3 regions of the Vibrio sp. QJM3NY_35 genome follow, and region 1 is predicted to be linked to each of the others. Evidence: predicted binding sites of a transcription regulator. Region 1 holds the regulator's gene; each other region holds the start of a gene.
What was found. The regulator PurR, encoded in region 1, represses purine synthesis genes. The targets are predictions, from matches to a motif close to TNANGNAAACGTTTNCNTNA.

Region 1 (11,070 bases):
TAGCCCTAGTGATGTTTACTACCAAAAGGAAGACGGGTTGTCTAATCACCCTTTCAGCCCTATGTGGTATTTTCCTAATCGCTTTCCAACCAGTTTCTAGTCAACTTTTAATGCCAATGGAAAGGCAACACACCGCATTTTTACCTGTCGATGAAACCGTCGATTACGTGATGGTTCTCGGAAGTGGTCACGTCGTAGACGACCAAATTCCACCGACATCAGAACTTAGCCGCACCGGCCTGATGCGTTTAAGTGAAGGGATTCGTATTCTACGTCTTTATCCTGGTGCAAAACTCATTTTGTCTGGCTATGGCGCAGGCACTGAAGTCAGTAACGCAAGAATGATGGCTAAAGTTGCATTAGCACTTGGCGTAGCAAAGCCAAACATCATTCTGCTTGAAACAGCAAAAGACACCTGGGAAGAAGCACGCCAAGCCGCTGCGTTCGTTAAGAATAAAAGAATGGTGTTGGTGACTTCAGCGAGCCATATGACTCGCGCACTGAACGAATTCAATGCTGCTGGAATGAAACCACTGCCGGCACCAACTAACTACCTTGCACAAGAAGGTATTGTTGAGCCTTGGAACAAGTACATGCCAAAAGCTCTTTACCTTGAGCAGACTGAGCGTTACTGGCACGAAACCATGGGATTGGTTTGGCAAAGCCTGCGTGATTGGCTAGATACAAGCAATGACATTGTTGAAGAGCCTGTTATTCCAGAAGCTTCCAGCTTAATTGAAGATGACGGTGACGTTTCTGCGGCTCAGCCTCAATAAGCCCATTGAATCTTTAAACTCATCTGAGCAGACAGAGTCGCCAAGTATTTGTAGATTCTCTGGTCGTTAACAGTAAAAGCTGAGTAATAAAAAAGCCGAGACATCAATGATGTCTCGGCTTTTTACGTTTAAATGTCGTTGTTAATTAATCACTCCCGAAGGAAATCAATCACCAGCGAACATGTAACCTTCACCGTGAACCGTCACAAAAATTTGTGGGTTCTTAGGATCGAACTCCATTTTTGCACGCATACGACGAATCAGCACGTCGATAGTACGGTCATTAGGCGCGTCCACTCGGTGACTGATCATATTCAGAATACGTTCGCGGCTTAATACTTGGTTAGGGTAAGAAGACAACGCCACTAGCAGTTCGTATTCTGCTTTGGTCAGTTTCACCGGTTCGCCGTTTTTGCTTAACGCACGACGAGGGATATCAAATGTCCACTCACCAAAACGAACCACAGACTCATCTGATGTTTCTTCTACAGCGCCCGCTGCTGTTTTACGAGCAGCAGAGATACGCCAAAGTAGGTTTTTAACTCGAACTAATAACTCGCGAAGTTCGAAGGGTTTAGTAACGTAATCGTCAGCGCCCATTTCAAGGCCAACGATCTTGTCGATGCTATCCGTGCGTCCAGTAACTAAAATAATTCCAATGTCTGATTGACTGCGTAATTCGCGAGTTAGCATCAATCCATCTTCGCCTGGTAAGTTGATGTCCAGCATAATGAGGTCAACGTTGTTTTCTTCTAACACGTTTCTCATTTGAGCGCCGCTTTCTGCTTCGCTCACTGTATAACCCTCGTTCTGGAAGTATCCAACCAGTTTACTGCGGGTTACCACATCATCTTCTACGACTAATACGTGATAGCTCATCTACACCACTTTTCTTATTTAATAGTTTCAGTGACTATTCTATTCATAACTAGTAACAATTCTAGTGGTACAGAAGATAAAAGCCAGAAACATGGATTTTTTTTGATACAAGACAATCTTAAACCTTGCTATTTATCGTCCATCGCAATTCAATATAGGTATTACTACTAACGAGTGACTTTGTGTTCGATAAGTATCACTGTTTAGTTAGCCTTCATACCCTAAGTATGACGAAAGATGATATTAGGATTATTTAAATGAAAGATACGAAAGCGTTCAACGAGCAAAGAGCAGAAATATACTGGTGGCTATCAAGCTTGTTCGCCAAAGAACTGACTCAAGAAGAACTCGATCACTACCACTCTGTTGAAATTCGTTCTTTCCTAACTGGTCTAGGCGAAAATGAAACACTAAAGCCAGCGATTGATAAGCTAGTGGATGCGCTTAACCGCCTACAAACACGTGAAGATGCTCAACTAGAATTGTCTGCAGACTTTTGCGATCTTTTCTTAAAAACAGATAAACACGGTGCTCTTCCTTACGCTTCTATGTATATCGGTGAAACTGGCCTTTTGAATGATAAGCCTGCAAAAGATATGGAAGAGATCATGGCTAAGCACAATTTAGTGGTGAACCAAGATCTAAAAGAGCCAGCAGACCACATTGCTATCGAACTCGATTTCCTTGGTAACTTGATCATTCGTTCAAACGAAACGGATATTGAAGAAGAGCTAGAGAATTCATTTGCCGTTCAACAGCAGTTTATCGAACAACAACTGCTGACTTGGGTACCAAAGTTCAACGTGAAATGTCATGACGTTGATGAATTCGGTTTCTACGCCTCCGTCTCATCTTTGCTACTCGCATTCTGTCAATTAGACACTCAATATTTAGCTGGTGAATAGCTTATTGGATGACTAGGTAAATAAATTCAGTAGAATGTGACAATTCACCCGGATTTCTGGGTGAATTTTATTGCGAGTAATTTCTAGTCAGTCTAAAATTGTGACCGCAAACGATAAAATATGAAACATTCACGAAATGCTATGCTTATTAAAGTTCAGAGCATTTCGGTGTTAAGACAAGCCGCTCAATAGCGGTTTTTTGTTTTTTAGCACTTTAGTACCCAAAGAGCCCTACAAATTTAAGCTCTTAGTTAGGTAGCTTAACGGCTACTTTATTCCGTACTTTGGGAAAGTAGCTTCTAATAGGATAAAACCATGGCCACTATAAAAGATGTCGCTCGCTTAGCCGGCGTATCAACAACAACCGTTTCTCACGTAATCAACAAAACTCGCTTTGTTGCAGAAGCAACTCAAGAAAAAGTAAACAAAGCCGTAGATGAACTGAACTATGCACCAAGTGCTGTCGCTCGTAGTTTGAAGTGTAATACAACACGCACCATCGGCATGCTAGTGACTCAATCAACTAACCTATTCTTCTCTGAAGTTATCGATGGTGTTGAGAGCTACTGCTACCGTCAAGGTTACACTTTGATCCTGTGTAATACGGGCGGTATCTATGAGAAGCAACGTGACTATATTCGAATGCTTGCAGAGAAACGTGTAGATGGCATCTTAGTTATGTGTTCTGACCTAACTGAAGAACTAAGAGAGATGTTAGACCGTCACGCTGACATCCCTAAAGTTATCATGGACTGGGGCCCAGAGAGCTCTCAGGCTGATAAGATCATCGATAACTCTGAAGAAGGTGGCTACCTAGCGACCAAATACCTTATTGAACGCGGTCACTCTAAGATTGCATGTTTAAGTGGCCACTTAGACAAAGCAGCATGTGTTGAACGTATTGCCGGTTACAAGCGCGCACTGAATGAAGCAAAGATTTCTGCTGATGAAAATATGATCATCGAAGGTAACTTCGAGTGTGATACGGCTGTTCTTGCTGCAGAACAAATCGTTGAGATGGAAGATCGTCCAACAGCGGTATTCTGCTTTAACGACACAATGGCACTCGGCTTAATGAGCCGCCTGCAAGAAAAAGGCATTCGCATTCCAGAAGATATCTCAGTGATCGGTTACGACAATATCGAACTGGCTGAATACTTCTCTCCGCCGCTAACGACCGTTCACCAACCAAAACGTCGTGTTGGTAAGAATGCATTCGAAATTCTATTAGAGCGCATCAAAGACAAAGACCACGAAAAACGCGTCTTCGAAATGCACCCTGAAATTGTTGAACGAAGCACAGTTAAAACGTTAAATTAATTGATAATTCGAGTTTAATTTCATCAAGCGCACCTTTAGGTGCGCTTTTTTTATCAGCAACTATAATGAACCCAGATGCACAACAGAAAGATCATTAATTGAAGCAATATCACATTTTGAAATATCAACTGTGAGCTTCATTCAACAAAAACTTTATTCTATTCAATCAGTCACGCACAGGGCAAACCACTCGAAAGAGTGAGACGCAAAGCTTCCGGCCTAAACCACTCGTTGGTATGGTAGCGGGGTTACCGATGGCAAAATGCAGTAACTACTAATAATTTGGTAATTTACGGCTTATTGACAATTTAATTGCAACATTTTGCTAATCTCTCGGACCTGCTTATTTGGTGGCGTAGTTCAAATACACCGAGATAAATAACATGGATAAACCGATACTAAAGGACTCGATGAAGTTATTTGAGTCCCTAGGAAAAATAAAATCACGCTCAATGTTTGGTGGCTTCGGTCTTTTTGCTGATGACACTATGTTTGCTCTGGTTGTAAATGACCAGTTGCACATACGCGCAGACAAAGGCACAACGAAACAATTCGAACAACAAGGGTTTCAACCGTACGTCTACAAAAAACGTGGTTTCCCTGTCGTTACTAAATATTTCGCTTTACCTGAAGGCCTCTGGCAAGACCAAGAGAAAATCTTGCAGCTTGCAACCACGTCTCTAGGTTTTGCTAAAGAAGAAAAAGCTGAGCAGTCTTCTGCTAAGCCGACCCGACTCAAAGATCTGCCTAATCTTCGACTCGCTACCGAGCGTATGTTGAAAAAGGCAGGGATCGATTCTGTAGAACGTTTATATGAATCTGGCTCTGTAAACGCATTTAACGCCATCAAAGAATCGCATGCGTCTTCTGTCAGTATTGAACTACTTTGGGCGCTAGAAGGTGCGATCAATGGTACACATTGGTCAGTTATACCGCAGCAGCGTCGTGAAGAGCTTATCAATCGCGTCAATTAACATTGTATCTACATAACTAAGCCGCATTTTTTGCGGCTTTTTTTATATCTGCTGAAAGTTAATCTAAGCTTTACCTGTCTATCTATACTATCGATATGCATTGAAAATTTAGAGGAAGTATCAATGAGTAAGAAAATGATATTGGGTATTATATTGGTAGTAACCATCGTCTTGTTAGGCGTCAATTTTGGTCAATACCTCACGCTTGAAAATGCTAAGGCCCAACAAGCCGTTTTAAATGACTATATTGACAGCAACTTTATTGCTGCTGCCGCTATCTATTTTGTTGCGTATGTAATGATCACTGCTTTCTCAATTCCTGGCGCCGCTGTTGTTACCCTGCTTGGAGCTGCTCTATTTGGCTTCTGGAATAGCTTGCTGCTGGTATCTTTCGCGAGTGCGATCGGTGCGACTTTAGCCTTCTTAAGTAGCCGTTACCTATTGCGTGACTGGATTCAAACCAAGTTTGGTGACAAATTGGCGACAATTAACAAGGGGGTTGAAAAAGACGGCGCGTTTTACCTATTTTCTCTGCGTCTGATCCCTGTATTCCCATTTTTCCTTATTAACCTATTGATGGGTCTAACACCGATGTCAGTGAGTCGTTACTACATTACGAGTCAAATCGGGATGTTACCGGGGACGGCGGTTTTCTTGAATGCTGGTACTCAGCTCGCAGAAATTGATTCACTTTCGGGCATCGTCTCCCCTTCAGTACTATTGTCATTTGCGTTATTGGGGATATTCCCAATAGTTGCTAAATGGTTGATGGGTAAGTTTCGCTCAGCGCCCGTAGCTGAATAATTTATAATAGCTAAATAACACAGATAGCCGAATAAGGTTCTATTTCAATGAAAATCTTCAGTGCATCGAATCCGACAGAAGCTCATATCATCTGTGGATTATTAGAAAGCGAGAATATTGCCTGTGAAGTTCGTGGTGAGGGATTGTTCGGATTGAAGGGGGAAATCCCATTTACGGAAGAAACTGACCCTTACGTGTGGTTATATGAGCCAGAATTGGCCAGTGAAGCTCGCATGCTCGTCAATGACTACCAAAAGCAGCAAGATTCGATCATCTATGAAGAGTGGCGTTGTGGTGAGTGTCATGAAGTCAACGAAGCGCAATTCGGCTCTTGTTGGCAGTGCGGTGCTGCTTCACCCGAATAGCAGAGTTTCAGTGACCTTATAAGACAATTAGGCCGATACCTCCTCCAAATAAAAACGGGAAGCTAAAATTAGCTTCCCGTTTTTATTTCAATTCGATTCCATCATCATCTTTGATTTCGCGTTTAGAAAATCACTGAATTTGTTTTTGAATAAACGCAATCGAACGCTGATTAAACTCTTCAGGGTTTTCCACGTTACATACGTGCCCACAATTCGGAATCTCCACTAGCTCGCTCGACTCATGCGCTGCAACCATTTCTTTTACAGGCTTAATAAACATGTAGTCACGTTCACCCATCAAATAAAGAGTCGGTATTGGTAGCTCTCTATCTTTAAAATATTTCATCAAGGGGTTTACATCAGCCGTGAGGATAAACCAGCGTTTAAATTCTTTCTGGCACAGTTTTTTTGCTTCGCGGATAAAAAGATGACGAGACTCTTTTTGGCTTTTTTGTGGCATCACAACATAAGCAAAAAGGCTGTATAACCACATGTAAGGAATGATGTGCTTGCTGAGGTTACCCAACTTGATTAAGACTTGAGAGCGAGTGTTTAGCTTAGTGACAGCACCACCCAGTACCATTGAACGTACACGGCCAGCCGCGAGCTCTGCAACGTTACGCACAATAATCGTGCCCAAAGACATGCCGACGAAATGTGCAGAACGGATCTTAAGATGGTCTAACACTTTAAGAATATCAAGCGTCACCGATTTAAACGTATAGCGATTCGAAATCAGCCCTTTAAGTATATTGTCTGATTTACCGTGCCCTCTCAGATCAATGAGAAGTAAGTTGAAATGCTGTTTATACGCTTTGATCTGCTTGAACCAGATGGAGGAACTGCCTCCTGCGCCATGCACAAATACAACCCACTCATCGCTCGTAGGGTGAGTAAATGTTTTATGAAATAGTAAACTCTCAGACATACCTATCGCTTTAATTATTGGAATGGAGCTATGCCTCATCACGAGGCGATGACTAAGGATATCACGCTATTAAGAACTTTAAGTGATAATAGTGTCAAACCTATCATTAGTCATGTGAATACCTACCTCACCTTTTCTACCTGACTAAAATGAGTTTGCAAGCTTTGTCTTCGTAAACGTGATGTGCTCTGACCAGGAAACAAAAAGGCACTCTACAATTAGAGCGCCTTCATTTATTGCGAGCGGTTGTCGCTCGCCAGCTAATTTTAAAACTAAGTCAACAAGTTAAAATGCTGAATGGTACATAGCTAGGTATTCTTTAGCCGCATCTTCCCAACTAAAATCTTGCTGCATCGCATAAAGCTGAACACGCTTAATTTCAGATGGGTTTTGTGCGTAAAGCAGTAATGAACGATGTAACACAGCCAATAACGCTTGCGGTGTTGGCTCTTCAAAAGCAAACCCAGTCGCGACTTCAGGATCCTCATCGTAATCATTCACACTGTCTTTTAAACCTCCCACAGAACGAACAATCGGCAAAGTACCGTAAGCCATGCTGTAGATTTGGTTTAAGCCACACGGTTCGAACTCCGAAGGCATTAAGAAGAAATCAGAGCCCGCTTCAACCAAGTGCGCAAGTTCATTATTGTACGCTTCCACGAACGAGAACTTATCTGAGTGAAGGGCTGATAGCTCTTTCAATTGACTCGCCAAAACCGGATCGCCAGTACCGACAATCACGATCTGAAGATCATTTTTCAAAAACTGTTCAATGATAGGCAGTAAGTAATGAACACCTTTTTGATTCGTCAAGCGACAAACCATGCCATAAACCGCGCAATCGGCAACGGGTAAACCTACATCTTGTTGCAGTTTTTGCTTACAAGCTGATTTTCCGCGAACCATGCTGTGTTTGGTCGCTTTGTATTTACGAGGTAGGAAAGCATCAGTTTCCGGATTCCAAGCCCCGTAATCACACCCATTCAAAATGCCGAACAGATCAGCCGATCTGTGTTGGAATTCTGCAGCCATACCGTGGCTACCTAATTCCGTTTTCAACTCTTCTGCATAGGTAGGACTTACTGCGTTCACTTTATCCGCACACATCACGCCGGCTCTTAGCATAGTGACATGAGTATCACTCACTGAAGCTTCAGGTACATGGTAACTGTGCATCTCTGGTAAGAATTGCAGTTCATCGTATGCGAACACACCTTTAAAAACCGCATTGTGAATCGAGATAACACTGCGCGTATTTTCAAAGAAATCGTGTTGTTGATAACGCGATTTAAGCAAGAAAGGAACGAAACCAGTATGCCAGTCATTTGCATGAATGATATCCGGTTGAAAACTAAGCTTAGGAAGCATATCAAGACAGGCTGCACTAAAGAACGAGAAGCGCTCTCCGTTATCAGCATAAGCTTGATTGTTTTCTGCGTACATTTCCGGGCGGTCGAAATACTTAGCACATTCAATACCAAAAACTGGAACGCCTTCTACACTCAGTTTTTTAACTTGATAAGCCGTATAAGGCCAATGATCGAGTTCAGTCGATAAAATAACTTCTGCTGAATCAATGTGTGGGATGTTTCTATATGCGGGGATAGTCACTCGAACGTCCTGTTCGAGTGTTTGCAACGCTTTCGGCAGTGCCTTGGCTACATCAGCCAAGCCACCACTTTTAATCAAGCCTTCAACTTCAGACGCTACAAAAAGTACCGAGAGAGTCTTAGTAACCAACTCGTGCTCCTTTAGAAATCACTACGACACCATCGTCAGATACGTGGTAATGCTTTTTGTCTTCTGTCAGATTTACACCAATCTGTGTACCCGGTGCGATATCTGCGTCTTTATCAATGATAACGCGGCGCAAGATACAACCCTCACCCACTTTTACATCACCGAGTAAGATACTTTCGCTGATATCACACGCTGATGCGATATTGCTGCGGAAGCCCAGTACACTCTTTTCAATACGCGAACCACGTACATAACTACCGCTACACACAAGGCTATCAATGATCTGAATTCGACCATTTGCCGAATCAGTAAACGTAGCTGGTGGTAGTGGCGGGTAATAAGTATGTAGAGGCCATTTACGGTTGTATAGCGAGAATGGCGCATCTTTCTTAAGAAGGTCCATGTGCGCTTGCCAGTACGCGTCAATCGTACCTACATCGCGCCAGTAAACTTCTTCTTTCTCACCAGTAATACGGTTGGTGCTGAAATCATAAACAAACACATCACCACGTGGGAACATGTTTGGAATAATGTCTTTGCCGAAATCGTGTGTCGAACCTTCTCTATCAGCATCTTCCGTTAGTTCAGCAAAAAGCTCTTTCGCTTCGAACACGTAGTTGCCCATTGAAACAAGCGCTGATTCTGGATCGCCCGGAATCGACTTCGGATTTGCAGGTTTCTCTTCAAAGCCAATCATACGGCCGTCAGCATCAACCTCAATAACACCGAATTCTGATGCTTCAGCAAGCGGCATGCGCAATGCTGATACTGTTAGAGCCGCTTTCTTCTCTTTATGGAAATCAAGCATCTGTTTGATGTCCATCTTATAGATATGGTCTGAACCAAAAATACATACTTGATCAGGTTCTTCCAACTCCATAAAGCCCATGTTTTGGTAGATAGCATCTGCTGTGCCTTCATACCAACGCTTTCCTTTACGCATTTGCGCAGGAATTGGGTCGATAAAACGGTCGGTTATACCACTGATATTCCAGCCTTTTTTCATATGGTGGAACAGTGACTGTGACTTAAATTGTGTTAATACATAGATCTTCATTAGATCAGCATTAACGAAGTTGTTCAAAGCGAAATCAATTAAGCGGTAACTACCACCGAAAGGAACCGAGGGTTTGCTGCGAGATTCAGTTAAAGGTCTTAAGCGAGAGCCTTCACCACCAGCAAGAATCATTCCCAATACACCAGCCATTTTATTCTCCATATATCTATAGCTTGTCGATGTTAGTACTCGTAGAGGTATCTTCCTCTGGGGGATGAGCACCAACACTTATTTCGGTATTTAGCGAATATCCATTCACATACAGTGACAATATCCTAAGCCAAACGTTGTTATGTGTGCACTATTCTTTGCACTTGGTTTTATATACGTTATCGACTTTTCGGCCGAATTCAATTTTTAATACGCCATTCTGTGGTACGTAAGCTGATTGCTTTCCTAAGACTTAAAGCAGCTCACATTACACCGTCCAGACGAAACATTACATTAACACCCGACACACATCAGGTATACAACTAAACGCTGATCTGTGAGTTACAATATTTTAATTAAGTTACATTCTAGTTAAAGTTGCATAAGAAGATCTAATTAATTGCCATTATTTATTTTACGATGTGAATTTAATAAATTCTCGCAGACGAAACACCAAGTCAACAAGTTGCATATTTAGTCATATTGAGATCAAAAAAAAGCAGCCATTAGGCTGCTTTTTCATCAATAACGTTCAGTTACTTCTCTTTAGGCTTTTTACGCTTATCCGTAACTTCCCACTTACCGTCGATGTACAACGCAGTCCAACCGGACGGTTTTCCATCTACTTCAGTACGCACGTAGTTTTCTTTGGTCTTACGACTAAAACGAACCACTGTCGGCTTACCATCAGGGTCAGCAACTGGCGCTGATGCTAGGTATTGGAACTTAGGTGAGATACGGTCTTTAAAACGAACCAGCTCTTCCACTAATGGTGCACGTGTTTCACGTGATTTAGGGAAGTTGCTCGCAGCCATAAATAGACCAGAAGCACCATCACGAAGAACAAAGTACGCGTCTGAATTTTCACACGGAAGTTCAGGGAAATGCACCGGGTCTTCTTTTGGTGGCGCAACTTCGCCATTTTTCAGAATCTTACGAGTGTTCTTACAATCTTCACTCGTACAGTCCATGTATTTACCAAAACGACCGTTCTTCAGAACCATGTCAGAACCACACTTGTCACACTCAACAAGTGGACCATCGTAGCCTTTCACTTTAAATTCGCCGTGCTCAACCACATAACCTTCACAGTTCGGGTTGTTACCACATACGTGCATCTTACGCTTATCATCGATTAGATAAGCATCCATTGCCGTTTCACAAATAGGACA
Region 2 (11,070 bases), 720 kb from region 1:
CTTGTAGAGCCAGACCGATAGCTAAACCAGCTGCACCAATTACAGCAACGACAGATGCTGTTTGAACACCTAAGCGACCAAGAGCTGCAATTAGAACAATAACAAATAACAAGTAACGAACTAAGCCATGGATAAACTCGATAACCGCTCGGTCCATTTTCTTCTTCTGAAGAACCTTAGACACGCTATTCGCTACTGCTTTAACGATTAAGTTACCAATAAATAGAATAACGAGCGCAGAAATAATGTTTACACCGTATTGAATAAACAAATCTGAGTTATCCGTTAACCATTGTTCTGCATTTGAAAGACCATCCACAAGCGGGGTCTCAATCGTTGTAGAACTCTCAGCCATAATGTGCATCCTCTATGTAATATGCTATGAGCTAAACTGCCTTAAGCCAAATCTACCAAACACAAAGCAAACAGTTTAATTCCTGTTAAGTCATTGTTTTAAAAGTAAATTAAAGCCAAGTCCTTTTTTATAAACTGAACCAAGTCCAGTTTTTCGGCACGATATCCTATCTTTGACAGATTGCAAAGTCATATTTATGTAAGCTTTTGAAATAATAAAACTTACTGATAAACACAAATACCGATAACTAAAAGACTACGAAATTTATTCACCGCACGCTAGGTTTTTCACATAATTAATACAAGTTTTTATCAGACATAAAAAAACCCGCTCAATGAGCTAACACTGATCATTTAAGCATTTTCCTGATCAGTTGAACGATCCTACAGATGGTTAACAATACCCTTAAGCACTTTTGTTTAAGGGTATTTTTTTATGCTGTCACACTGGTTAATCGATGTTGACGATTTTGCTAATCCAGAATCTCTTTCTTTGTTCCAAAAAGACCTTCCGCTAGATTGGATAAACCAAGCTTTATCTGAAACGAATAAAGCGAGTATGCGCCGTAGAAAGCTACCCGCAGAACTCGTTGTATGGTTAGTCGTTGGTATTGGTCTATATCGAGATAGACCGATTACCGATGTACTCGATAAGCTCGACCTCAAATTGTCTAATTCATTGGGTGAAACGATTGCACCTAGTGCAATTCCTCAGGCAAGAAAACGCCTCACCGCTAAGCCTTTAAAGTCATTATTCTCAATCACAGCAAAGCACTGGACACAGTCGGAAGATGCGGGTGATAAATGGAATGGTTTGAGCCTATTTTCAATCGATGGCACACAGTTTAGAACTCACGATAACCCAAGCTTAGCTGAGCATTATCAATATGTTTACTACCGAAAAGACAGGCACACTGAGTACCCAATCGTTCGAATGTGCGCACTCACATCACTACGGAGTCGCCTTATTCATGATGTGGCTTTTGGGGATAGTTCTAAAGGTGAAATCAGCTATGCAAAAGATTTAATTTCATCAGCAGTTCCGAATTCATTGACCATTTTTGACCGTTGCTACTTGAGCGCAGAACTAATGCTTAACTGGCAACAAGAGCATGGAACAAGCCACTGGATGACGCCAATAAAGTCAAATGTGAAATATGAAATCATCGAGCAGCTCGATGATGATGGGCGAGATCTGATTGTGGAGATGAAAGTCTCTCCCCAGGCTAGAAAACAAGCCCCGAGTCTCCCTGAAACGTGGAAAGCTAGGCTAACTCTATATCCCGATGACGTTGAACAGCAACCCAATCATATACAAGGGCTGCTAACTTCTCTAACAGATAGAAAATACAGTTTAAAATCATTATTAGATGTGTACTTCGAAAGGTGGGAAATCGAGAATAGCTATGGCGAGATTAAGCATGACATGCTTGGAGATGAAATCCTGCTCCGCAGTCAATCTGTAGAGGGTGTAGAGCAAGAGATATGGGGTATCCTTATCGCGTATAACTTAATCCGTCTGGAGATTAGCCGAATAGCAAAAGAGGCTGAAGTCTCGCCACTTAGGATAAGCTTTACGATGGCACTTCGAGATATTCAAGATGAGCTAATGTGGTGTGCTATCGCCTCCCCAGGTTCGGTTCCCAAAAAGCTGCGAGCAATGAGAGAGCGAGTGAAACGTTATATTTTGCCCGAAAAACAAAAACGGCCCAAAGATAGGACCGTTCGTTTTAGTAAGACTCGCTACACTGTGCTATCTAAACACCTTAAATGATAGGTGTTGGCTCAATGAGCGGGTTTTTAAAACTTAAAGAGTACTTAATTCAAAGAATTATAGTACGTCGATAGCGTTAAGGTCAGCAAATGCTTTCTCAAGACGAGTAACCATTGAAGCTTGACCAGCACGTAGCCATACGCGTGGATCGTAGAACTTCTTGTTTGGTTGGTCTTCGCCTTTAGGGTTACCGATTTGGCCTTGTAGGTAATCGAAGTTTTCAGCTGAGTAAGTACGGATACCGTCCCAAGTTGCCCACTGTGTATCAGTATCGATGTTCATTTTGATAACACCGTAGCCGATAGACTCTTGGATTTCTTCTTCAGAAGAACCAGAACCACCGTGGAATACGAAGTTTAGAGCGTTAGGTGCGATACCGAACTTCTCTGCACAGTATGCTTGAGAGTCACGTAGGATAGTTGGAGTAAGTACAACGTTACCAGCTTGGTAAACACCGTGTACGTTACCGAAAGAAGCCGCAATAGTGAAACGAGGGCTAACTGCGTTTAGAACTTCGTAAGCGTAAGCTACATCTTCAGGAGAAGTGTAAAGCTCAGATGCGTCCATATCAGAGTTATCAACGCCGTCTTCTTCACCACCAGTACAACCTAGTTCGATTTCTAGCGTCATGTTCATTTTAGCCATGCGCTCTAGGTACTTAGCACATGTTTCGATGTTCTCTTCTAGAGACTCTTCAGAAAGATCGATCATGTGAGAAGAGAAAAGAGGCTTACCAGTTTGTGCGAAGAACTCTTCACCAGCGTCTAGTAAACCGTCGATCCATGGAAGAAGTTTCTTAGCAGCGTGGTCAGTGTGCAGGATAACTGGAACACCGTAAGACTCAGCAACAGCGTGTACGTATTTTGCACCAGCAACAGCACCAAGGATTTGTGCGCCTTGACCTTCAAGTTTAACGCCTTTACCAGCGAAGAAACCAGCACCGCCGTTAGAGAACTGAACAACAACAGGAGCTTTAACTTTAGCTGCTGCTTCTAGAACACCGTTGATTGAATCAGTGTTAACAACGTTTACAGCAGGAAGTGCAAACTTGTTCTCTTTTGCGATTTCAAATACTTTCTGTACGTCATCGCCAGAAATTACACCAGGTTTTACAAAATCGAAGATCTTAGACATGGAAATAGTCCTATTTATTCTATCGTTTTAAGATTAAAAAACTTAAGTTCAAAAACTTGCAATCGTTTGCTCACAACTTGCGCCATTCTAGCAAAAAAATGTGATATGCAGCAAACGTTAAAAGGCGAGATTCACATCTCGCCTTTCTAAATCAATTATGCTTTAGCACGCTCTTCAAGCATTGCTACTGCAGGAAGTACTTTACCTTCAACGAATTCAAGGAAAGCGCCACCGCCAGTAGAGATGTAAGAAACATCAGCTTTGATACCGAACTTGTCGATAGCAGCTAGCGTGTCACCACCGCCTGCTACAGAGAAACCTGCAGACTCAGCGATTGCTTTAGAGATACCAGCTGTACCCGCTTCGAAGTTCTTGAATTCGAATACGCCTACAGGGCCATTCCAAAGGATAGTTTTAGCGTTGCCGATAATTTCAGCTAGTGCCGCAGTTGAATCTGGACCAAGGTCGAAGATCATGTCGTCATCTTGAACTTCAGAAACGTGCTTGATTTCAGCTTCTGCGTTTTCGTCGAATGCTTTAGCACATGCAACGTCAGTCGCTACTGGGATAGCACACTCTTTCATTAGCTTCTGAGCAGTTTCAACTAGGTCCGCTTCGTATAGAGACTTACCTACGTTGTGGCCTTCTGCAGCGATGAATGTGTTCGCGATACCACCACCAACAACAAGCTGGTCAGCAATTTTAGAAAGAGATTCTAGAACGGTTAGTTTAGTAGAAACTTTAGAACCACCAACGATAGCCACTAGTGGGCGAGCTGGGTTGTCCATTGCTTTACCAAGCGCTTCAAGCTCAGCAGCTAGAAGAGGGCCAGCACATGCTACAGGAGCGTAAGTACCAACGCCGTGTGTAGAAGCTTGAGCACGGTGAGCTGTACCGAATGCATCCATTACGAAGATGTCGCATAGTGCAGCGTATTGCTTAGAAAGTGCTTCTTCGTTCTTCTTCTCGCCTTTGTTAAAGCGAACGTTTTCAAGAACAACAAGTTCACCAGCGTTTAGCTCAAGGCCGTTTACGTAATCTTTAGCTAGTTTAACTTCGCAGTCTAGTGCGTCGTTTAGGTAGTTAACTACAGGAGCTAGAGAGAACTCTTCGTTGTATTCGCCTTCAGTAGGACGACCAAGGTGAGAAGTAACCATTACCTTTGCGCCAGCTTCTAGGCAAAGTTTGATAGTTGGTAGAGATGCAAGGATACGTGCATCTGAAGTTACTTTACCGTCTTTTACTGGTACGTTTAGGTCAGCACGGATAAATACGCGTTTACCTGCAAGTTCCAGGTCAGTCATCTTGATCACAGACATGATTTGTCCTCTCAAATTTAAATAAATATAAAGTTTTGGAAACTCAGCAACCCTGCTAAGCCTATAAATTATTCAACTGGTAATTCTTTCACTACTAATAATATGTGGACTCTTAGTATTTATTTCAAGCTAAAAAATAAATAATCCGCACATTTGCTTCTAGGTCTTACTTCTTGCCTTCAGAAGCTTGCATTGCAAGAACCGTATCCAGCATTCGGTTCGCAAAGCCCCATTCATTATCACACCACACTAGCATTTTAACTAAGTGGCCGTTGCTCACTCGCGTTTGTGAACCATCAACGATTGCGCTATGGGGATCGTGATTAAAGTCGATGGAAACGAGCGGCGCTTCAGTATAGTCAACTATATTGTGTAATGTACACTGGGATGCATTAACAATGGTTTGATTTACGTCATTAACTTTCACATTTGCATTAATTGTGACACTTAAATCCATCGCTGTTACGTTTACCGTCGGCACACGCACAGATATAGCTTCAAATTTGTTGGAAAATTTCGGGAAGATTCTTTCAATACCTTTATGCAACTTGGTATCGACAGGAATGATCGATTGGCTTGCTGCTCGAGTACGACGCAAGTCGCTGTGATACGCATCGATAACTTGTTGATCATTCATTGAAGAGTGAATAGTCGTAATCGTACCGGACTCGATGCCAAAGGCGTCATCAAGAACCTTAATGATAGGGACAATACAGTTGGTGGTGCATGAACCATTGGAAACGATTCGGTGGTCAGCTTCGATGGTGTCGTGATTCACACCATAGATAATGGTGTTATCGAGGTCATTGGCACCAGGGTGAGAAAACAGTACCTTTTTCACGCCAGCAGCGATGTGCGCGAGGCCGTCATCTCGGCAACCATAAACACCGGTACAGTCGAGAACAACATCCACCTCAAGGTCACGCCAAGGCAACAGATCAATATCAGCAAGATGTAAGATACGAATGGTATCAAACTCACCCTTGTCTTCAGCACCAATGCCATGATGGACATAAATGTGCTCTTGATCGTTAGAGATTTTCTTACCGAAGCGGCCGTGACTGGTGTCGTACTGCAATAGGTGAGCCATAGCGTCAGGCTGAGCAAGCTCATTGACAGCTACTACTTTGATTTGTTGGCTTTTGCCACTTTCATAGACAGCGCGTAATACATTACGCCCTATTCGTCCAAATCCATTTATCGCGACTTTTAGCATAGTTCCGTACATCTAACCAAAATTTCGTGCAACAGATGATAACTGAATCCTGCCCAAAAGGCATTACTTGAATAACTCAGCTTGTTCATGACAGATTGATCTGTTGCTTATAGAGATGAGTCTAGGAGAAACAAATCCCAGAGACAAAAAACCGAGCTCAGCGCTCGGTTTTTTTATTCATTTCATTGTTAGCACTAAGCTAGCAATCAATGATTAAGCAAGAAGCTCTTTCGCGGTGTTTACTACGTTTTCAGTCGTAAAGCCGAACATCTTGAATAGTTCGCCTGCTGGTGCAGATTCGCCGAACGTTGTCATACCGATGATCTTGCCACCAAAACCAACGTACTTGTACCAGAAGTCAGCGATGCCAGCTTCTACTGCGATACGTGCAGTTACGTCAGATGGAAGTACAGACTCACGGTATTCAGCATCTTGCTTGTCGAACGCGTCAGTTGCAGGCATAGATACTACGCGTACTGCTTTACCTTCAGCGGTTAGTTGTGCAGCAGCTTCAACTGCAAGCTCAACTTCAGAACCAGTTGCAATGATGATTAGCTCTGGCTTACCAGCACAATCTTTCAGGATGTAACCACCCTTAGCGATGTTAGCTACTTGCTCAGCGTTACGATCTTGTTGTGCAAGGTTTTGACGAGAGAAAATTAAAGATGAAGGACCATCTTTACGCTCAATAGCCAGTTTCCAAGCAACTGCTGATTCAACTTGGTCACATGGGCGCCATGTGCTCATGTTTGGCGTCAGACGTAGAGAAGCGATCTGCTCAACCGGTTGGTGAGTAGGACCATCTTCGCCTAGGCCGATAGAGTCGTGCGTGTAAACTTGGATGTTCTGAACTTTCATTAGAGCAGCCATACGCATTGCGTTACGCGCGTATTCCATGAACATTAGGAACGTTGCGCCGTATGGTACGAAACCACCGTGCAGAGCGATACCGTTCATGATAGCCGTCATACCGAATTCACGTACACCGTAGTGGATGTAGTTACCAGTGAAGTCAGTTGCTTCAAGAGACTTAGAACCAGACCACATAGTTAGGTTAGAAGGCGCAAGGTCAGCAGAGCCGCCCATGAATTCTGGAAGCATTTGACCAAACGCTTCTAGTGCGTTTTGAGATGCTTTACGTGAAGCGATGTTTGCTGGGTTAGCTTGAAGATCAGCAATGATTGCGTTTGCTTTCTCTTCCCACTCAGCAGGAAGCTCGCCGTTAGTACGACGTTTGAATTCTGCTGCTAGCTCAGGGTAAGCCGCTGCGTATGCGTCAAATTTAGCATTCCACGCTGCTTCTTTCGCTGCGCCTGCTTCTTTTGCATTCCACTCAGCTGCGATATCCGCTGGGATTTCGAAAGGACCGTGTTCCCAACCCAGTGCAGCTTTAGTTGCTGTGATTTCATCAGCGCCTAGTGGAGCACCGTGACAGTCGTGCGTACCTGCTTTGTTTGGAGAACCAAAACCGATGATAGTTTTAGTACAGATAAGAGTTGGACGAGGGTCTGCTTTAGCCGCTTCAATCGCTGCATTGATAGCGTCAGAGTCGTGACCATCTACCGCTGGGATTACATGCCAGCCGTAAGCTTCAAAACGCTTAGGTGTATCGTCAGAGAACCAACCTTCAACTTCACCATCGATAGAGATACCGTTGTCATCCCAGAAAGCAACCAGCTTACCAAGACCAAGCGTACCTGCTAGAGAACATGCTTCGTGTGAGATACCTTCCATCAGACAGCCATCACCCATGAATGCATAAGTGTAGTGGTCTACGATGTCGTGGCCTTCTTTGTTGAACTGAGCAGCAAGCGCTTTCTCAGCCATTGCCATACCAACAGCGTTAGTGATGCCTTGACCTAGAGGACCAGTCGTTGTCTCGATACCAGGAGCGTAACCGTACTCAGGGTGACCTGGAGTCTTAGAGTGCAGTTGACGGAAGTTTTTCAGGTCTTCAATTGAAAGCTCGTAACCTGCAAGGTGAAGCAGAGAGTAAATCAACATTGAACCATGGCCGTTAGACAAGATAAAACGGTCGCGGTCAGCCCACTCTGGGTTTGCTGGGTTGTGGTTCAAGTGGCCACGCCAAAGAACTTCAGCGATGTCAGCCATACCCATAGGTGCGCCTGGGTGGCCTGAATTTGCTTGTTGAACACCGTCCATGCTAAGTGCGCGGATTGCATTGGCTAGATCTTTACGAGAAGGCATGTCTGCTCCTGAGTACATAAGCGATTTAAAAAAGAGATAATTGCTAAAGTTTTCATTTTTATTAGCGCGGGTATTCTCTCAAACGACTATTGCGACTGCAAACGTTTTACTGGCATTTTAACGGTCATTTTTCGCAATTTTCGAACATTTACATCACTTGGCAGTGGCTTATCTCAATCGATACGCAAACGATTAGTTATGACATATCATAAAAAAGAGCTTGTAATTCGACCGTTGGAATTTAGAATAGCCGTCTAGATGTAGAAACACCTACAAAATATACTGTATTTAATGGCGGCGCTTCCTAGCTTGCGACGCCATAAACTATTTACACCAAAAACTAAAAGTGGAGCTCTCATGGCTAAGCACCTATTCACTTCTGAATCTGTTTCAGAAGGCCATCCAGATAAAATTGCAGACCAAATCTCTGATGCTGTTCTTGATGCCATCTTGGAACAAGATCCAAAAGCACGTGTTGCTTGTGAGACTTACGTTAAAACCGGCATGGTTATGGTTGGCGGTGAAGTAACAACGTCTGCATGGGTTGATATCGAAGAAATCACTCGTGAAACAGTTCGTGAAATTGGTTACGTTCATTCTGATATGGGCTTTGACGCAGACTCTTGTGCTGTACTAAACACAATTGGTAAGCAGTCTCCAGACATCAACCAAGGTGTTGATAAAGCCGATCCTAAAGATCAAGGCGCAGGCGACCAAGGTATCATGTTTGGTTACGCGACTAACGAAACACCAATCCTAATGCCAGCTCCAATTACTTACTCTCACCTTCTTGTTAAGAAGCAAGCTGAAGTACGTAAGAGCGGCAAGCTTGACTTCCTTCGTCCAGATGCGAAATCTCAAGTTACGTTCCAATACGACCAAGGTAAGATTGTTGGTATCGACGCAGTTGTTCTTTCAACTCAACACTGTGATTCAGTAACAACACCTGACCTACGTGAAGCGGTAATGGAAGAGATCATCAAGCCAGTACTTCCTGCTGAGTGGATCAATAAAGACACTAACTTTTTCATCAACCCAACCGGCCGTTTCGTAATCGGTGGCCCAATGGGTGACTGTGGTCTAACAGGTCGTAAGATCATCGTTGATACCTACGGCGGCGCAGCTCGTCACGGTGGCGGTGCATTCTCTGGTAAAGATCCATCAAAAGTTGACCGTTCTGCAGCTTACGCAGCGCGTTACGTTGCGAAAAACATCGTTGCTGCTGGCATGGCTGACCGTTGTGAGATTCAACTGTCTTACGCTATCGGTGTTGCGGATCCAACATCTATCATGGTTGAAACGTTTGGTACTGAGAAAGTAGCTCACGAAATCATCATTGAAGCAGTTCGTCAAAACTTCGACCTACGTCCATACGGTCTTCAAGAAATGCTGAACCTTCTTCAGCCTATCTACAAAAAGACGGCTGCATACGGTCACTTCGGTCGCGAAGAGTTCCCTTGGGAAGCGACGGACAAAGCAGCAATCCTTGCGGACTTCGCTGGCCTAAAATAATTTAGCCACTGCGATTTGTTTCTTTAAAGCCCTTACTTCTTAGTAAGGGCTTTATTTTTATGTACTTACCAAACCTTCCCCTGCTAGAACACCCTGTCCAAGTCTTCTTTACCGTTAACCACTTAGTATAAAAATCCGCTGATAATTTGTGTTTTCTAGCACTACTGACAATAGTTAAGGTAACTCCTAGGCGATCAAGCTCACATTTAACTCAAATTAATTCAGTCTGATAACGCTCGTTAAATGTACGCAAGAACAATAACTGGGATGACAAAGAGCAGTTTAGCTCAACACCATAACGCTCTCGTAAGCGATACTTCAGAGCCTTGTGGAATTATAACTAGGACGTTATTTAACTAGGGGGATCTATGCCTCGTACCGTGCACCCATCCGAACTACACGATAAGAAACACAAGGTCAGCGATCAGGATTACGCTCGCACCATTCCTTGTAACCAAGTAAGCATATCCGCCCCATTCCACTGGTTATCGCTTGCACTGCATGACTTAGTGAAAATGCCAATAATCAGCGCGTTTTACGGATTGTGTTTCATGGCTGCGGCCATCGCCATCGTGCAACTAGTCCAATGGCAAGGAACACACCTAGTCGTCATGCCAAGCTTGATAGTCTATATGTTGATAGGACCCTTTCTTGCTCTAGGCCTATATGACGCAAGCTGGGAAAGAGAGAAAGGACATTCCCCAAGTTTGTTCCACTCAATGAAAGCAATTACTCGCAACTCCACCCACCAATGGGCCTTTGCGATTGTGTTAATGGTTGCAATGATCTTTTGGGTGCGGATTGCTGCGTTATTGCATGCGCTCTACCCTTCCGTACAAGGAGCACCATTAAGCGAGTTTGCACCATTCCTGATTACGGGTTCAGTGATTGGGTTGGTTATCGCTAGCCTGATATTTAGCATCTCAGCATTTTCGATTCCATTAATGATGGAAAGACGTGTAGATGTAATGAGTGCCATTTTTACTAGCTTCAACGCTGTTAAATCAAACATCCCTGCGATGGTCGTTTGGGCTGGTATCATTGGTACAGGTATCTTAGTCGGCTTCGCGACCTACGGTGTCGGTATGATTGTAACGATGCCATTACTTGGTTACGGAACATGGCATGCTTACCACGAAGTCATCAAAAAGAAACATCACGCTTAAATCGTTTCACGATCGATGAGCAATGTTATGATGAGGCCTTAGCTTAAACGCTGAGGCTTTTTTTTGGAGTTAACAACGCTTGTCTTACACCCCGCAACAACATCGAGTAAATAAGAAACTGGGCGAATGCCTAGCTATTGCTAATCAACACTTTTCTCGTGAATTTCCATGCCCAACCGTCACTTACAAGTTAAGAGGAAAGGCAGCGGGAAAAGCCTACCTCCAGTTAAACGAGATAAAACTCAACCAAGTACTATTCAGCGAAAATGAAGACGCCTTTATTAGCGAAGTCGTGCCTCATGAACTCGCACATCTGATCACACATCAGGTCTTCGGACGAGTTAGGCCCCACGGGAATGAGTGGAAATACGTGATGGAAAAGGTATT
Region 3 (11,070 bases), 350 kb from region 1:
TATCCAACACCGATCACTAGCACCTTCATTCAGTCACGAAAAGAGGGCTTACCTCATACGATTGTGGTATCTGGTGAGCAGGGGATGATCGCACCGAGCTCGTTAGCGGTTCATGTTGAGCACAAGGCTCCTGATGAATATTTGATGTACAAGCAGGGGCAAGCTGAAGTCGATGCAATGAAAGTCGCTCTTGAGGTGCCTTACAATGGCGATTTGGGGATTTATAATTGGTCAGGGATGGTTTACGCCACTGATGCTTCAAGTCAGCGCCCGCTGATCTTTCCAATTACCGAGCAGTCGTACAGCGTTGTTGAAGATATCGACTTAGCAGAGTCACGACGCCTGCAAGAACAAGCACTTGCTGAACAGAAGCGTATCGCAACAGAGTTGATGATCCTTCAAAAACGTGAAGATGATAGACAGCGCAGTATGATCATTATTGCGGTGGGTAATGTGGTCGCGATTCTATTTGGCTTATTGATTTGGTTTGTGGTTCGTAAGGTTAAAGCGAAGAAAAAAGCGTTACCTGAGATGCAGCTCAAGGCGCCCAAGTAACTCGCATAGATGATTAGATTGCTAGAGAGAATAAGCCGCTAGATAAAGCATTGGAATTTGTGGCAACGGAATCATGAACAAAAAAACGGGACTCATAGGAGTCCCGTTTTTGTTTCTTTTTCTGGCCTTAAGCGACGTTATCAATCGATTGGTCTGGGTACTGAGACTTTGCTGCAAGCTCCTCTGGTGAGAAGTCATCCACGTTAATCGTGTACAGTCTATGTTCCTCAGCGCTAATCAGAAGATTTGCTTCGTCTTGCGTTAAGATACCTTTCTCAAGTCCCAACTGAGCAACAAGATCAAGTCGTAAGAATGCACGTTTTTGATGCGTCTCTTTGCAGACTTTGTCGAACAGGGGTTCAGCTTGAAGAATCACTTCTAGCGCTTTTTCAATCTTACCTACTGGGTTGTATTCCGTCGCTTCTAGGTATTGGCCGCGACCTATACGAGAGCGTGTTTCGCTTGGTGTTTGTAGAATGTGCGCGACTTTGCTATCCAGTTTGTCGTTTGGTGCGCGGCGAATACGGCCAAATGGCATCAACACAACGCGCAGCAGGCGACCAATCACAGGGTTAGGGAAGTTCGCTAAGAACTCATCAATCGCCACTTCAGTCTGACGTAAGCTATCTTGCATACCCCAATGTACTAACGGTAGATCTTCAGCGTGGCTGCCTTCACTTTCAAAGCGCTTCAACGTTGCTGAACCGAGGTAAAGTTGACTCAGGATATCACCCAGTCTTGCTGATAAACGTTCTCTACGCTTCAGTGATCCGCCCAGAACTGCCATTGAAATATCAGACAGTAGCGCTAGGTTTGCACTGTAGCGGTTTAGCTGTTGGTAGTAACGCTGTGTCTGTTTATCCGTTTTATTTGAAGGTGTTGGCGCATCAGAACCACGACCGTCGGTTAAACCAAACCACAAACTGCGGACTAGGTTACTCATCGTAAAGCTAACGTGTCCTGCTAACGCTGAATCAAACTTATCAAGCGCATCGCTGCTTTCAGAATAAGCGGCTTCCATTTCGTTAAGTACGTAAGGGTGACAGCGAATCGCACCTTGACCATAGATGATCATTGAACGAGTCAGGATGTTTGCGCCTTCAACCGTAATCGCGATAGGTGAGCCTTGGTAGCCACGAGCTAGGAAGTTCGATGGGCCTAAACAAATGCCTTTACCGCCGACGATATCCATCGCATCAATGATGCTGCGTTGGCCACGGTGAGTACAGTGGTACTTAACGATTGCAGAGATAACCGAAGGCTTTTCGCCAAGGTCGATGCCCGCGACGGTTAGGTTACTTGCTGCGTCCATTACATAAGCGTTACCCGCTAGGCGTGCAAGTGGCTCTTCAACCCCTTCCATGCGGCCAATCGGTTGTTTGAACTGACGGCGGATACGAGCGTAAGCACCTGTTGCGAGCGCAGCAGATTTAATGCCACCGGTTGAGTTTGAAGGCAGTGTGATACCACGACCAACCGACAGACACTCAACCAGCATACGCCAGCCTTGACCAGCCATTTTCTGGCCACCAATGATGAAATCGATAGGCACGAAGATATCGTCGCCTTGGGTTGGACCATTCTGGAAAGGTACGTTTAGTGGGAAGTGGCGGTTGCCAATCTCTACGCCTTTTAAATCCGTTGGGATAAGCGCACAGGTGATACCAAGATCTTTTTGGTCACCAAGCAGACCATCCGGGTCACGCAATTTAAAAGCCAAGCCTAAAACGGTCGCGACAGGCGCGAGAGTGATGTAACGCTTGTTCCAAGTTAGGCGCATGCCCAATACTTCTTCGCCTTGCCAGTCGCCTTTACAAACCACACCGTAATCTGGGATTGAACCTGCATCTGAACCGGCTTCTGGGCTAGTCAGAGCAAAACAAGGGATCTCTTTACCTTCCGCTAGGCGAGGCAGGTAGTGGTTTCTTTGTTCTTCTGTACCGTAGTGCTGTAATAGCTCACCAGGGCCTAATGAGTTAGGTACGCCAACCGTCGATGACAATACGCTCGAAACGCCCGTTAGCTTCTGTAGAACCAAAGATTGAGCGTAAGCTGAGAACTCTAAGCCGCCGTATTTTTTCTTGATTATCATGGCGAAGAATTTATGGTCTTTCAGGTATTGCCATACTTCTGGTGGTAAATCAGCAAGCTCATGAGTGACTTGGTAATCATTGACCATTTCACACACGGTATTTACTGGACCATCTAAAAACGCTTGCTCAGCTTCAGAGAGTTTCGGGTCAGCAATGTTCTGAAGCTTCTTCCATTCAGGTTTGCCTTTGAACAGCTCTGCTTCCCACCATACTGTGCCAGCTTCTAGTGCTTCTTTTTCTGTCTGAGACATCGCCGGTAGAACTTTCTTAAATAAAGAGAGTGCTTTTTGGCTGATCAGTGTCTGACGAATGGTCGGTACAGCAAAGATCGCAACGGTTAATAGATAGCAAAGCCATCCAGTAACAGCCACGCCGCCAAACAGTGTTAATGCTACCATTGCGCCGGTTAATACAACTAATGCACGTACCAGACTAACTCTATGGTAAAGACAGACGCCTAAGATGGCGGTCATGCCGAGTAGGGAGAGCAATATGTTCATGATCGATTTCCTTTTCAGAGATCACTTATTGTTATTAAGTTTAGATAAGAGGTCTAACCAGTTAAGTGTAAACAAAATATTAAATATTTGTAAAACTCTAAAGTGAATAAAAAGTGATCTCAATAGAGTTAAAGTTCTAATTGTGAGAGGTTGGTGGCGAATATTTGGACGGATCGGCAGTGAGACTCTAATAAAGGTGGCAATCTTTGGGCTTAAGTGTCGACACTATTTCATGTTTGTGGGTAAACTCAGGTAAAAGAGGGGAAAACCCTCAGCTCTCATTTCACGTACTTTAAGTTGCGTAAAAAAATATAAGAGATAAGCCTTATGTACCATGACCTAATCAAAAGTGAATTGAACGAAGCTGCTGACGTTCTGAATAAGTTCCTGAGTGATGACCATAACATCGCTCAAATTGAAGCGGCGGCAAAACTGATTGCTGACTCCTTCAAGCAAGAGGGCAAAGTGCTTTCTTGTGGCAACGGTGGTTCACACTGTGATGCAATGCACTTCGCGGAAGAGCTTACTGGCCGATACCGTGAAAACCGTCCAGGTTACGCTGGTATTGCGATTTCAGATCCAAGCCACCTGTCTTGCGTGAGTAATGATTTTGGCTACGACCACGTATTTTCTCGTTATGTAGAAGCGGTAGGTCGTAAAGGTGATGTGTTGTTCGGTCTGTCGACTTCAGGTAACTCTGCCAATATTCTAAAAGCGATTGAAGCTGCTCAAGCTAAAGGCATGAAGACGATTGCATTGACGGGTAAAGATGGCGGTAAAATGGCAGGTTGTGCCGATATCGAAATTCGAGTTCCACATTTTGGTTACGCTGACCGCATCCAAGAGATTCACATTAAGATCATCCACATTGTGATTCAGCTTGTTGAAAAAGAAATGGAATAATAGTTTTAAAGACATTTGGGGCCCAACTTAGGCTCCATTGGTTTTGATAGGGAGTAGATTAAACCATGTGTGAATTGCTCGGTATGAGCGCGAATGTGCCAACTGATATTTGTTTTAGCTTTACTGGTCTTATGCAGCGTGGAGGCAATACCGGCCCGCACCGCGATGGCTGGGGTATTACTTTCTATGAAGGAAAGGGTTTCCGTACGTTTAAAGATCCTAACCCTAGTTGTGAATCCAAGATCGCTGAGTTGGTTCAAAACTACCCAATTAAAAGCCAAGCCGTTGTCAGTCATATCCGTCAAGCGAACCGTGGTGGTGTTAATCTAGAGAATACACACCCTTTTACTCGTGAGCTTTGGGGGCGATACTGGACCTTTGCTCACAATGGTCAATTAACGGATTACGACGATCTGATTAGTGGTCGTTTCAGACCGGTTGGCGAGACAGACAGTGAGCTCTCTTTTTGTTGGCTACTCAAACAACTTGAAGAGCGTTTCCCAGAGCCACCACAAGACATGGAAGGCATGTTTCGTTTTGTGGCTGAGTGTTGTGACCAGCTTCGAGAGAAAGGCGTTTTCAACATGTTATTGAGCGATGGTGAGTATGTGATGACTTACTGTACTAACCATTTGTATTGGATAACAAGACGCGCGCCTTTTGGTAAAGCGAGCTTAATTGATGAAGACGTTGAAATTAACTTCCAAGAAGAAACTACGCCTAATGACGTGGTTACAGTGGTGGCAACTCAGCCTCTAACAGACAATGAAGAGTGGTTTAGAATGAAGCCGGGCGAATATGCGCTGTTTCATTTTGGTGAGCTGGTTGGCAACAATCATAAAGCATTGGAAGATGTCGCTTATGCGCCGAAGAAGGTAGCAAGCCAAGCGCCAACTGAACCATTGAGCTGAGCTAAGTATCCCGAATAGTATTATTTGAACCGTATAAAAAAGGCCGCTTATTGAACTAATGAATCAGTAAGCGGCCTTTTTTTATTTGATTTAGTTTCTGACGAATTACTCTTCTGCGTAACCGTGTTTGCTTAATGCCTTACCGTCTAAGACAGCCTGCCCATTTAACATTGATAAACGATTTTCGGCGAACCATTTGCAGACCATAGGGTAAATGCAGTGTTCTTGAGTAAGCACTCGGCTTGCCAGAATATCAGCATCATCATCTTCAAATACTGGAACCTTAGCCTGTAAGATCACAGGGCCACCATCAAGTTCTTCGGTAACAAAGTGGACGCTAGTACCGTGTTCTTTGTCTTGCGCATCAATGGCACGCTGGTGGGTGTGTAGACCTGGATATTTAGGTAACAGGGAAGGGTGGATGTTGACCATTTTACCCGCATAGTGACGAACAAACTCTGAACTTAGGATACGCATGTATCCTGCTAGTACGATTAAATCGGGTTGGTAGGCATCGATCTGAATCATCAATTCATGGTCAAACTTTTCACGTGAACCAAAGTCTTTTGGATTCACTGAATGTGCGTCAACACCTGCGGCTTTCGCTCGTTCTAATCCAAAAGCCTCTGCTTTGTTCGAGAAGACCGCCTTAACTGAAGCATCAATCATATTGCTATCACAGGCATCCAAAATTGCCTGTAAATTACTTCCGCTTCCTGAAACTAACACAACGATGTTTTTCTTAGAGTGACTGGTTTTATTTGAGTGATTGTTTTTCATAGAGTGGGTCATACGATTGATTAACGGGACTGTTTACAATGTACCCACATAAACTAAGGTTTTCTGCGGGCTAAATAGCAAAATGAGAACCATTAGGTCCTCATTGATTAACTAAGTAAGTGCGCGTATCACTTATTTGATTTCAACTTGCTCTTCGCCAGCTTCAGCGTTTGCGATCTCACCGATAACCCAAGCGTTTTCGCCTTCAGCTTTCAGTAGTTCAACAGCAGCGTCTGCTTGATCTTTAGGTAGAGCAACAACTAGGCCTACACCACAGTTGAAAGTGCGGTACATTTCAAATGTCTCCACGTTACCTTTCTCTTGTAGCCAGTTGAAGATAGCAGGCCATTCCCAGCTCTTGCCATCAATGACTGCTTTAGTACCTTCAGGAAGTACGCGTGGGATGTTTTCCCAGAAACCACCACCTGTGATGTGCGAGATAGCATGAATGTCATGCTCTGCAATCATCTTAAGTGCCGATTTGATGTAAATCTTAGTAGGTTCTAGTAGGTGCTCACCAATAGTGCGACCTTCTAGTTCTTCACTCTTATCAGCACCAGAAACTTCTAGGACTTTACGAATTAAAGAGTAACCGTTTGAGTGTGGACCACTTGAGCCAACAGCGATAAGTGCGTCACCTGCTGCTACTTTAGTACCGTCGATGATGTCAGCTTTCTCTACAACACCAACACAGAAGCCAGCTACGTCGTAGTCGTCGCCTTCGTACATGCCTGGCATTTCAGCCGTTTCACCGCCGATTAGTGCACAACCAGCTTGAACACAACCTTCAGCGATACCAGAAACAACGTCTGCTGCTGTATCTACATCTAGCTTACCTGTTGCGTAGTAGTCTAGGAAGAATAGCGGCTCACCACCTTGAACGATTAGGTCGTTCACACACATTGCCACTAGATCGATACCAATGGTGTCGTGTTTTTTCAGATCCAAAGCAAGGCGAAGTTTAGTACCAACACCATCAGTACCTGAAACAAGTACTGGCTCTTTGTATTTCGTTGGAAGTTCACATAGGGCGCCAAAGCCACCAATACCGCCCATTACTTCAGGGCGACGAGTGCGTTTAACAGCACCTTTAATACGGTCTACTAGTGCATTACCTGCGTCGATATCAACACCAGCGTCTTTGTAGCTTAGAGAAGAAGTATTACCACTCACGGGATAGTCCTCGAACTTAAGTTGGATGTGAAAACGGCGCTATTCTAACAGGGCTTGATTACCAAGAGCAAACGTTTGCGCGGTTTTTTTTATTAGAATAAAGATTCTGAAATAACCACAAAGTTCGTGTATAATCTACAGGTTTGTTTAAATATTGCCGGAGTTGGAAATGAAAGTTGTTGAAGTGAAACACCCGCTAGTAAAACATAAAATTGGCCTGATGCGTGAAGGTGAGATTAGCACTAAGCGTTTTCGTGAGCTAGCGACAGAAGTGGGTAGCCTTCTAACATACGAAGCGACATCAGACTTTGAAACTGAGCGCGTAACGATTAACGGTTGGAACGGTCCAGTTGAAGTTGACCAAATTAAAGGTAAAAAAGTAACGGTAGTGCCAATCCTACGTGCTGGTCTAGGCATGATGGACGGCGTTCTTGAGCACATCCCAAGTGCACGTATCAGTGTTGTTGGTATCTACCGTGACGAAGAAACGCTTGAGCCAGTACCATACTTCAACAAGCTTGCATCTAACATCGACGAGCGTATTGCTCTAGTCGTAGATCCAATGCTTGCGACAGGTGGTTCTATGATCGCGACTATTGACCTGATGAAAGAGAAAGGTTGTAAGCACTTTAAGATTCTTGTGCTTGTTGCTGCTCCTGAAGGTATCGCTGCTCTAGAAAAAGCGCACCCAGATGTTGAGCTTTACACGGCCGCAATCGATGAGAAGCTAAACGACAAGGGTTACATTGTTCCTGGTCTTGGCGATGCTGGTGATAAGATCTTCGGTACTAAGTAATTCGGTTTCAGCTTAAGTGACTCTAAACCGTTTCTTAACTCGCTGAATTTAGCCGTATTAATAAAAAGGGAGAGCATTCGACGCTCTCCCTTTTTTGATCTTGTTGGTTTGTGATTCTTTTGAATCTAGCCTTACTGATTCATTAATCGATTTGAGCTTTGTCTACCACAGTGTTGTCACCTAGCTCTTCTGGAAGCACTAGGTTAAGTAGAATCGCCACGATACCGCACAAGCTTACGCCCTGTAGGCTGAAATCACCGATACCAAAGGCCATGCCGCCAATACCAAAGACTAAAGTAATGCCGACAATCACAAGGTTGCGTGATTTGTGTAGGTCAACTTTGTTTTGAATTAGAGTATTCAAACCTACGGTTGCGATAGAGCCAAACAGTAGAATCATGATGCCGCCCATTACAGGAACCGGAATCGTTTGAAGTAGTGCACCTAGCTTACCGACCAATGCAAGAACGATAGCTGTTACAGCAGCCCAAGTCATGATCACTGGGTTGAATGCTTTGGTCAGCATTACTGCACCTGTTACTTCACTGTACGTAGTGTTTGGTGGCGCGCCCAGCATTGAAGCGGCAATGGTTGCCACGCCGTCGCCAGTAATAGTGCGGTGTAAACCTGGTTTCTTAAGGTAGTCTTTGCCTGTTACATTAGAAATAGCAAGCATGTCGCCTACGTGCTCAACAGCAGGTGCAATCGCGACAAACACCATAAAGAAGATAGCGTTGATGTTGAACTCTGGCGCTGTGAAGTTTGGTAGTGCTAACCAAGACGCTTGCGCTACTGGTGTGAAGTCTACCGCACCGTATACCAAGCTAGTGATGTAACCCGCAACAATACCACCGAAGATTGGCAGCAGCTTAAGGAAGCCTTTTGAGAACACACTGATGACAATCGTCACTAACAGTGAAATCGAAGAGATCCACAGTGCAGCGTCTGCATCAACAAGTTGAACCGCGCCATCGCCTGTTTTACCTAGAGCCATGTTAACTGCAACAGGTGCAAGACCTAAACCGATAACCATGATCACTGGGCCAACAACGACCGGTGGAAGCAGTTTATGGATGAAGCCAACGCCACGAACTTTAATTAACGCGCCCATTAGTACATACACAACACCCGCCGCCATAAGGCCGCCCATGGTTGCACCTACACCCCAAGTTTGAATACCAAACATGATAGGCGCGATGAATGCGAAAGAAGACGCTAAGAAGATTGGCACTGAACGGCGTGTAATAAGTTGGAATAAAAGGGTACCGATACCTGCGCCAAAGAGTGCAACGTTAGGATCAAGTCCTGTTAGTAGCGGCACGAGTACAAGCGCACCAAAAGCTACGAACAGCATTTGCGCACCTTGCAAAGCATTTTTCATGATATGTCCTTAAAAATGGTCGTTATATGAAAAGTGAAAAATAAAATTCGCGGGATTCTATCACTTAGCAATCGATTGCTACACCAGATAGATCAAATTTATTTATCTTAGTGATGTTTTATATCCATCTAAGCCCTAGAAATTCAGTTTATAAGTGAGCGATTTATCATGGCCAGGTGATATTTTGTGGTTATTAAACACAGTGGGGGCTATCGACCTTGCCCCTCAATCCATAGTTGCTTATCATCTAGGCACAAGATTTGAATATTAGGATCAGTATGCGCTACATAGCATTGTTGTTGATGGGACTATTAGCCTCTCCGAGTTATGCCTTAACTCAAGTAGATATTTTTAGTGCTGAAGTTGCGATTAACGCTGAAGACAAACAGCCAGAACAAGTGGCAAGAAATACAGGTATGGAGCAGGTATTGATACGTGCGACTGGCCAAACTGATGTCGCTTCGAATGAGACGATTCAAAAGGCGATGCGCAAGAGTTCGCAGTACATGTCTCAAATGAGTTTTGGCGAAAGCAATGACCAATCAACATTGCGTATGCGTTTTAACGGTGCTCAAATCCGTTCGCTATTGACTCAAGCACAGTTACCGTACTGGCCTGACACGCGTTCAAACATCCTTGTTTGGCTGGTAGAAGAGGACAACTACGACAAGAATATCGTATGGGAACACTCTAACTCAGAGTTAGCAGCGGGCTTGCAAGCAAACGCAAAAGAGCGCGGTTTGCCTCTAACGCTGCCTGTGGGTGACTTTGACGATATTACGGGTATTGCGACTTCTGATTTGTGGGGTAGCTTTGTTACGCCAATCAGTAAAGCGAGTCAGCGTTATCCTGTTGATGCTGTGTTGGTGATAAAGGCTCAATCTTCAGGCCTACGTTGGGCTCTATACGATCAAAAGCCAAGTCAATTGACGAGCGCACCAACATCGCCTGTAAGTGGTTCTTTATCAGGTAACAGCGCAACGACCTCTAAGAAGTTAGTCGACCAAATCAGTAACTACTACGCAGGTAAAAGTGCCGTGACGGTAGCGAGTGAGTCATCAGAATCGATTTTAACGCAGTTTATTAGCTTGAATAATGCTCAAGACTTCTTCCAGTTGGAGAACGCACTTAAGCGTCTAAACTCGGTGGCAAGCCTAGATATCCTGAAGATTCAGAACAACGAAGTTACTTTCCGAATTCACTTATTGTCGACTCAACAAGAGTTTGAGCAAGAAGTCGCAAGTATTCGTCAAGTTGCGAAGGTTGAAGAATCTTACATTGAGCCTGAAGTGAGTCCTGAATTTGAAACTCAAGACAACACAATGTCTGTCGGTGATGATTCAACAGACGCTGCTGAAGTCGTTGGTGACGAAACTGACTCAGGCGTACAAGTGATTAAGGGCAACGAGGTATCTGAGGATTCTGAGCTAACGCCTGACGCAACGTTAGAGGATTCTAGTACAGAAGATCTAACCATCACTGCGCCAGTACATGCTAAGCCAAGCTTGGTCTACGAGTGGGTTCGCTCATAATTGTCAGCTGACATGACTGATTGAAATGAAAACATGAAAAAAGCCCTGCAAGAGCCATCTCGCAGGGCTTTTTGTTGTTCTGGTGTTATGTAAGCTTTAGAGCATCGAATCAATATTATTGCTCGAACTTAGCTTTCTCTTTCTTTTCTACTTCAGAAAGGCGCTTAAGCTTAATACCTAATTCTTTGGCTCTAAAACGGGTAAACAAGATATTACCTGCGAAGCCTAGGCTAGTCAGGAGTAGCTCTACAGCTGCTAATAAACGTTCACCATCGTCTACATACATAATCGTTAACGCGTGTAGGAAGTAGAGCATTAAGACGAAATTCGCCCAAGCGTGCGTATAAGGCTTACCTGCTAGAATGCCCGGTAATGGCAGTAACAGCGGTACAGCCCAAGCGATCGCAAGTGTGATATTACTAAGATGCGGGTGCGGTGAAAGCGTC

Region 2: a site for PurR is predicted at 8,186-8,205, ahead of metK (methionine adenosyltransferase). Genes of this name have one in related genera too.
Region 3: a site for PurR is predicted at 6,979-6,998, ahead of purM (phosphoribosylformylglycinamidine cyclo-ligase). Genes of this name have one in related genera too.

Annotation. Positions count from the first base shown of each region.
Region 1 is NZ_CM173507.1:2,212,732-2,223,801, forward strand. It holds gene elyC (envelope biogenesis factor ElyC) at 1-776, shown strand, start outside; gene torR (two-component system response regulator TorR) at 942-1,655, opposite strand; gene torD (molecular chaperone TorD) at 1,913-2,560, shown strand; gene purR (HTH-type transcriptional repressor PurR) at 2,876-3,880, shown strand; cyclic di-GMP riboswitch class I at 4,051-4,136, shown strand; gene AC3CH3_RS09935 (TfoX/Sxy family DNA transformation protein) at 4,264-4,854, shown strand; gene AC3CH3_RS09940 (TVP38/TMEM64 family protein) at 4,978-5,658, shown strand; gene AC3CH3_RS09945 (putative signal transducing protein) at 5,706-6,023, shown strand; gene AC3CH3_RS09950 (alpha/beta fold hydrolase) at 6,154-6,951, opposite strand; gene glgA (glycogen synthase GlgA) at 7,237-8,691, opposite strand; gene glgC (glucose-1-phosphate adenylyltransferase) at 8,681-9,898, opposite strand; gene topA (type I DNA topoisomerase) at 10,435-11,070, opposite strand, start outside.
Region 2 is NZ_CM173507.1:2,928,581-2,939,650, forward strand. It holds gene mscS (small-conductance mechanosensitive channel MscS) at 1-355, opposite strand, end outside; gene AC3CH3_RS13135 (IS4 family transposase) at 791-2,128, shown strand; gene fbaA (class II fructose-bisphosphate aldolase) at 2,186-3,262, opposite strand; gene AC3CH3_RS13145 (phosphoglycerate kinase) at 3,418-4,581, opposite strand; gene epd (erythrose-4-phosphate dehydrogenase) at 4,748-5,797, opposite strand; gene tkt (transketolase) at 6,011-8,005, opposite strand; gene metK (methionine adenosyltransferase) at 8,363-9,517, shown strand; gene AC3CH3_RS13165 (DUF2189 domain-containing protein) at 9,886-10,683, shown strand; gene AC3CH3_RS13170 (SprT family zinc-dependent metalloprotease) at 10,763-11,070, shown strand, end outside.
Region 3 is NZ_CM173507.1:2,559,196-2,570,265, reverse strand. It holds gene AC3CH3_RS11500 (TIGR03503 family protein) at 1-555, shown strand, start outside; gene fadE (acyl-CoA dehydrogenase FadE) at 683-3,148, opposite strand; gene lpcA (D-sedoheptulose 7-phosphate isomerase) at 3,476-4,051, shown strand; gene AC3CH3_RS11485 (class II glutamine amidotransferase) at 4,117-4,962, shown strand; gene purN (phosphoribosylglycinamide formyltransferase) at 5,068-5,742, opposite strand; gene purM (phosphoribosylformylglycinamidine cyclo-ligase) at 5,875-6,915, opposite strand; gene upp (uracil phosphoribosyltransferase) at 7,085-7,711, shown strand; gene AC3CH3_RS11465 (uracil-xanthine permease family protein) at 7,854-9,092, opposite strand; gene AC3CH3_RS11460 (DUF2066 domain-containing protein) at 9,371-10,624, shown strand; gene AC3CH3_RS11455 (DUF2069 domain-containing protein) at 10,740-11,070, opposite strand, start outside.